DNA from 2 places in the Hyphomonas sp. GM-8P genome. Region 1 is predicted to be linked to the other one. Evidence: predicted binding sites of a transcription regulator. Region 1 holds the regulator's gene; the other holds the start of a gene.
The links. The regulator HrcA, encoded in region 1, represses chaperone genes, less so after heat shock. The targets are predictions, from matches to a motif close to GTTAGCANTCNNCNNNGNNGANTGCTAAC.

Region 1 (3,412 bases):
GCCGCCTACACGCTGCACGAACGCGCCTGGGCCCGCGCCACGCCCGTCCGGTAACGTCTCAAAGCGTTCATGTGCGGGCGGGGGCGAACCGTGCTAGGCCTCTACCTGAAGGCGCATGACGAAAAGGCGGGGCGATGCAGCTGGAAGTCATCAGCACGGTGAACGACCCCGGCGTGCCGGGCAAAACAGGTGATGACCGGGCCGGATTCGACGCTGCCGCAGGCACCGCCTGGGTGTTGGACGGGGCGACCGATGTGACCGATTTGCGCCCGTTCCCGGCCTGCGAAAGCGGCGCGGCCTGGATCGCCGAAGCCCTGTCAGACCGGCTGATGCAGGGGCCTCAGAGCGGCGAGACACCCGAGGCCTATTTCGCCGCCGTCCTCGCTGATGTGCGTCAGCGCGCCGAAGCCGAAAGCCGGATTCCATTGGAGAAATTACCGGGCGAGGCCCTGCCAATCGCTGCAGGTATCTGGATGTGGCTGCAGGGCGACGAGGCGGTTTTTGTCTTCATGGGCGACTGCATGGCGCTCGTCCGGTCCGGGTCAGAGGTGCGCCTGATCGGTCATGCGGAAAAGGTGGAAGACGAGACCGCCGCAGCCCGCCGCGTGATGGCCCTGACGCCGGAAGAACGCATGGGTTGGCTGCGTCAGAGCCGGCGGCTCTCTAACGAAGTCGGAGGTGTTTTCGGTCTAGGCCCGGCGGTCGCCGGCAACCTCCAAATCCAGCGTGCGACGGTGAAACCGGGCCACGAAGTCTGCCTGGTGAGCGACGGCCTCTACCGGCTCATCTCGCCCTACGCGACGCACACGTTGGAAAGCCTGATGGCGGACCTGTCTGAGCGGGGTCTGCCCGCCCTGATCCGCGTGCTGCGCGACTTCGAAGACACGCCCCACGAAGACATCCCCCGCATCAAGCGCAGGGACGATGCTTCAGCGGTTTACCTGAAAATCGAAGTCTAGTTCGTGGAGCCTGCGCTGACGGCGACCATGGCGGCGCGCAGGACACGGTCGCCGATCTTCCAGCCGGTCTGGAACACGTCGTGGATCGTGCCCGGCGCCTGCGGGGAGGGGACGTTCGCCACGGCCTGGTGCAGGTTCGGGTCGAACGCGTCGCCGGGCAGGGCCGCGATCACGGACACGCCGTTGCGGGCCAGCGCCGTGTGCAGTTCTTTCTCCGTCATCTCGATGCCGCCGAGCAGGTTCTTGCCGGCTTCCGAGAGCGCGTCGCGATCCCCGTCCGGCAGGGCGGCGAGGGCGCGGGCGAGATTGTCGGAGACGCTGAGCAGGTCTGCCGCGAACTTCTCGATCGCATAGACCCGCGCATCGGCGACCTCTTTCTGGGCGCGCTTGCGGGTGTTGTCGAGATCAGCCAGCGTGCGCAGCAGCTGGCCGCGCATCTCTTCCTTTTCCGCTTCGAGGCGGAGGATCGTATCTTCCGGCGTCGCCTCTTCCGGGGCGGCGTTTTCAGGCGTTTCGACAGATTCCGTGTCTTCAGTCTTCGCTTCGTCGCTCATCATTTTCCGTCCTTGGCGCGGCGGCGGGAGAGGATCTCGCCCACGACCTTCGCTGTATAGTCTACCATCGGGATCACTCTTGCATAATTGAGCCGCGTCGGCCCAATCACGCCAAGGGCGCCGATGACCTGTTTTCCGCCTCCCATATAGGGCGCGACGATCACACTTGAACCTGATAGCGGGAAAAGCTGGTTTTCAGAGCCGATGAAGAGTCGCACCCCACCGGCTTCCCGTGTCGTATCGAGGATATCCAGCACGTTCTGTTGGCGCTCCAGCTCATTGAATAGCTGGCGTACGCGGTCGAGATCCTCGGCGGCTTTGGCATCTTCCAGCAGGTTTGCGCGGCCTCGCACAATCAGGGACCGGCCCCGGCCGGGTGTTTCGCCGCTCCATTGGGCGAGCCCCTGTTCGACAAGGCCGGCGGCAGTCACATCAAGCTGCGCACGGCGGGAGCTCAGCTCCTCCCGCACATCCTGTGCCGCTTCCGCGAGTGTGCGGCCCTTCATGCGGGTGGAGAGGTAGTTGCCCGCTTCGATCAGTGCCGTGGAAGGCAGGCCCTCGGGCACCTGGATGAAGCGGTTTTCGACATCGCCATCCTCGGTCAGCAGGATGCAGATGGCATCGCGCGGGCCGAGCGGCAGAAATTCGACATGGCGCACGGCGGCGTCGCGCTTCGGAGAGGAGACAAGGCCCGCGCCGCCCGCAAGGCCCGAAAGGATATCGGAGGCTTCGGACAGCACGTTCTCGAAGTCGGCGCCGGCCGATTTCAGGCGGTCGTCGATCGTCTGGCGGTCGGCCCGGGCGGGTTCACCGATCTCCAGGAAACCGTCCACAAAGAGGCGCAGGCCCATATGGGTCGGTGCGCGCCCGGCGGAGATGTGCGGTGCGTCCAGAAGGCCGAGCTCGGTCAGGTCCGCCATCACGTTCCGGATCGACGCAGGGGAGAGGGCGATGCTGCCCTTGGACAGGGTGCGCGAGCCGACAGGTTCCCCGGTCGCCAGATAGCCCTCGACGATCTCGCGGAAAATGTCCCGCGAGCGCTGGTCGAGGCGCTGCATCAGCGATTGTGTGTCCGGATGCGTTTGCATACCAAAATGGATAGGGGGCCGATGGCCCGCATTCAATAGGCCTCACACCGTGAGGTTGGTGCCATGTTCCCGATCCTGGGCGCTGCGCCATGCGAAATAGGAATAGATTACCGAAATGATCGCGGCGAGCCCGACCCAGGCGGTCAGCTGGACGGCCAGTAGCAGACCATCAAAAATGAACGCCCCGGCAAGGCCCAGCGCCCCTGCTGCCATGAACAGCGGCCCCGCCACCCGGTGCGTCTTTTCCCAAGCCGTATCGGACGACAGCGTTCACGGCGTGCGGATGCCAAAGAAGAAGCTGGACCGGGTCTTGGGCAGGTAATTTCCTACGATGATGAACAGGACCGAGGCCCCAGCGATGATCCAGCGAACCATCTGACCGGATCCCTCGGCAGCTTCTCCGACGCGGGTCATCTGAAGGGCGACACCGCCATGGATGCAGGTCAGCAGCACCATGACCGCCAGCCAGATCGCGACATAGCCGCGCCGGCCGGTTTCGATATTGCCCTTCCGCGGATCGATCGAGGGCAGGGCCGCCATTAGCAGGCCGACCGCCAGCGTGATCACCGGCAGGGTCCAGAGAAAGCGGATGGCTCCGGCTCGGTCAGTCCAGCGGTCGGGGGCGCCCGAAGGCCCCCAATGGATTGGAAATTCTCCGGAGGCCGGAAGCGCATGGATGGCTGCCACCGAGATGGCAACGCTGGCAGCTGTCGCCCCTAGGGTGATCAGAAGACCGTTACGGACAAAGGGTTTCATTCGGCTGCCTCCTTGATGGGGTCATCACCGTCATCCCGGCCGATCAAGCCGAGCA
Region 2 (3,412 bases), on a different contig from region 1:
CAGCGGAAAGAAAATTCCAAATCCCCCCGACAGGAACAGCATGACGATCACGACCGGCAGCGCCGCGAGTCCACCGAGGAGGGTTCGGGACTTTGCGCGTGAAATTGTCTGCCTGCGGATCACTTCCCGTGCGCCGAGCTCCGGCGCGAGTTCGGTTTCCCAGATCCGCTCGACATCAGCAAATTCCGGCCTCTGGCTTGCCAGCAGGCTTAGCGGCCGCGCATTGCGGATCGCGGCGTCGATGTCCCTGGTATTGCCGATTTCCATGGCGTTTCCCCTTCACGCATTCATGCCGTGCGGAAAGGCGGGAATCCAGCCCGGACCGGTTAGGCCGTTGCGGCGAGGCGCGGTCCGGCATAGGTGACGCGGTTGCGGCCCGTCGTTTTGGAGACGTAGAGCGCGCGGTCCGCCGATTCCAGAACGCGGTCGAGCGATGCGTCGGACGTCAGCATTTCGAAACCGAAGCTGGCGGTCACCGACAAGGTCTTCCCGTCATACTCGATCTCGGCGTGTTCCAGCCGCTCGCGTAGACGGTCACAAACGAGCCAGGCCTGATCGCGATTGACGTTGGACAGCAGCACCACGAATTCCTCCCCGCCCCAGCGGCCCAGCTTGTCGAACGGTCCGCGAAGTTCGGAATAGGCGATCTCGGCAATCCGCTTCAGCATCGCGTCGCCAGCCTGATGGCCATGACGGTCATTGATCTGCTTGAACTGGTCGAGGTCGAACAGGACAATTGCGGCCATGCCGCCCGCGCGGCGCTGGCGATGCATCTCGTCTTCAGCCGAAATGCGGAAGAAGCGGCGGTTCAGGAGGCCGGTCAGCGGATCGGTCGATGCGAGCGATTCAAGCTGGCGCTGATAGCGCTTCAGCTGGAATTCATGCTGCGAGGCGATGGTCGCCGTCGGAATGGCCACACAGGCCGCCGCAACGAGGTTCGCGACGAGGAAACGCTGCGGATCGTCCAGCACGCCCATCTGGTAAACAAAGACGGAGAAGGTGAACGACAGACAGAGCGCCGTCGTTGCAACAAAGACGAAGAACGTCAGAGAATCCTTGATATCACGTGCGTACGAGCTCATTCGCTGCCGTCTCCTAGCCTTGCGCCCGGTATCCTGCCGGGATGTGCGATGGTTATTACACATAATGGCTACCACCCCGACAAAGCGGGGACGCAAATTTGGCGACAGGGCTTCAGACTCTGGCAACAGGTTGATGACGCCTGATCGGCCCTCACCCTCTCGTTGAAACCGGTACCCCTTCCACGGCGCATGGCCACCGGCTGAGCTGGCCAGGAATGGCAAAAAAATTTTGCAATTATCCAGTTGACGCTACCCAGTCCGCGCCCTACGTCCGAGCCACCGCTAGCAGTCGGTATGGGTGAGTGCTAATTCGCCTTTACCGGTCGCTGGCTCCCGTGAGATCAATTCAAACTCGCAATCTGAAGACTAGAGGGCAAAAGCCATGAAACTTCGTCCCCTGCACGATCGCGTCGTCGTACGCCGCGTCAAGGAAGAGGAAAAGACCAAGGGCGGCATCATCATCCCCGACACGGCAAAAGAAAAGCCGCAGGAAGGTGAAGTCGTTGCAGTTGGTAAAGGTGCTGTCGGTGACGACGGAAAAGTCATCGCGCTGGACGTGAAAAAGGGCGACCGCGTCCTATTCGGCAAATGGTCCGGCACCGAAGTCAAAATCGACGGCGAAGACCTGCTCATCATGAAGGAGAGCGACATCATGGGTGTGCTGGAGAAGTAATCTCCGCCCCTGACCGCTTTCCAGAAAAACAGCAAATTCAAAGAGGAAACTCGAAATGGCTGCAAAACACGTAGTTTTTGGCGCTGACGCCCGCGAAAAGATGCTCAAGGGCGTCGATACGCTGGCCAACGCCGTGAAGGTCACCCTCGGCCCGAAAGGCCGTAACGTTGTGATCGAGAAATCCTTCGGCGCCCCGCGCACCACGAAGGACGGCGTCACCGTCGCAAAAGAGATCGAGCTGGAAGACAAGCTCGAGAATATGGGCGCACAGATGCTGCGCGAAGTCGCCTCCAAGGCCAACGACGTCGCTGGCGACGGCACCACGACCGCTACGGTCCTGGCCCAGGCCATCGTCCGCGAAGGCATGAAGCGCGTCGCCGCCGGCATGAACCCGATGGACCTGAAGCGCGGCATCGACAAGGCAGCTGCCGAAGTCGTCAAAGACCTCGCACACCACTCCAAAAAGGTGAAAACCAACGAAGAGATCGCCCAGGTCGGCACCATCTCCGCCAACGGCGAGACCGAAATCGGCGCGATGATCGCTGAAGCCATGGCGAAAGTCGGCAATGAAGGCGTCATTACGGTTGAAGAAGCCAAGTCGCTGGAAACCGAACTCGACGTCGTCGAAGGCATGCAGTTCGACCGCGGCTACCTGTCGCCGTACTTCATCACCAACCCGGACAAGATGATCGCCGAACTCGACGACGCGCTCATCCTGCTGCACGAGTCAAAACTGTCCAGCCTGCAGCCGATGCTGCCGATCCTGGAGCAGGTTGTTCAGTCGCAGAAGCCGCTCCTGATCATCGCTGAAGACGTCGATGGCGAAGCGCTGGCAACGCTGGTGGTCAACAAGCTGCGTGGCGGCCTGAAGATCGCTGCCGTGAAAGCTCCGGGCTTCGGCGACCGCCGCAAGGCCATGCTGCAGGACATCGCTGTCCTCACCGGCGGCCAGGTCATTTCCGAAGACCTCGGTATCAAGCTGGAAAACATCTCGATGGACATGCTGGGCAAAGCCAAGCGCGTTTCCATCGACAAGGACAACACGACCATCGTCGACGGCGCCGGTAAGAAGAAAGACATCGAAGCCCGCGTGTCCCAGATCCGCAAGCAAATCGACGACACCTCGTCCGACTATGACCGTGAGAAACTGCAGGAACGCCTGGCCAAGCTGGCTGGCGGTGTTGCCGTGATCAAGGTCGGCGGCGCAACCGAAGTCGAAGTGAAAGAGCGTAAGGACCGCGTCGACGACGCCCTGAACGCAACCCGCGCCGCTGTCGAAGAAGGCATCGTCCCGGGTGGTGGTACGGCCCTGCTCCGCGCCTCCAAGAACATCGACGTCGTTGGCGACAATGACGACGAGAAGGCCGGCATCGACATCGTCCGCAAGGCGCTCGAAGCCCCGGTCCGTCAGATCGCCGAAAACGCTGGTGTCGAAGGCTCTGTGGTCGTGAACACGATCCTGCAGAACAAGACCCGCTCGCACGGCTTCAACGCCCAGACCGAAGAGTATGGCGACCTGGTCGCCATGGGCGTCATCGACCCGGTGAAAGTTGTCCGCTCGGCTCTGCAGAACGCTGCCTCCGTGGCAGGCCTGCTGATCACGACGGAAGCCTCCATTGCCGAAGCTCCGAAGAAGGAAGGCGCCGGCGGCGGCATG

Region 2: the regulator HrcA is predicted to act here: its motif matches at 1,364-1,392, upstream of groES (co-chaperone GroES).

What each region holds. Positions count from the first base shown of each region.
Region 1 is NZ_AWFE01000068.1:16,108-19,519, reverse strand. It holds gene HY26_RS09295 (DUF2061 domain-containing protein) at 1-54, shown strand, start outside; gene HY26_RS09290 (protein phosphatase 2C domain-containing protein) at 135-959, shown strand; gene grpE (nucleotide exchange factor GrpE) at 956-1,513, opposite strand; gene hrcA (heat-inducible transcriptional repressor HrcA) at 1,513-2,601, opposite strand; gene HY26_RS09275 (SdpI family protein) at 2,644-2,868, opposite strand; gene HY26_RS09270 (DUF1648 domain-containing protein) at 2,872-3,357, opposite strand; gene HY26_RS09265 (autorepressor SdpR family transcription factor) at 3,354-3,412, opposite strand, start outside.
Region 2 is NZ_AWFE01000066.1:1,082-4,493, forward strand. It holds gene HY26_RS08565 (DUF3137 domain-containing protein) at 1-267, opposite strand, end outside; gene HY26_RS08570 (GGDEF domain-containing protein) at 327-1,082, opposite strand; gene groES (co-chaperone GroES) at 1,465-1,755, shown strand; gene groL (chaperonin GroEL) at 1,811-3,412, shown strand, end outside.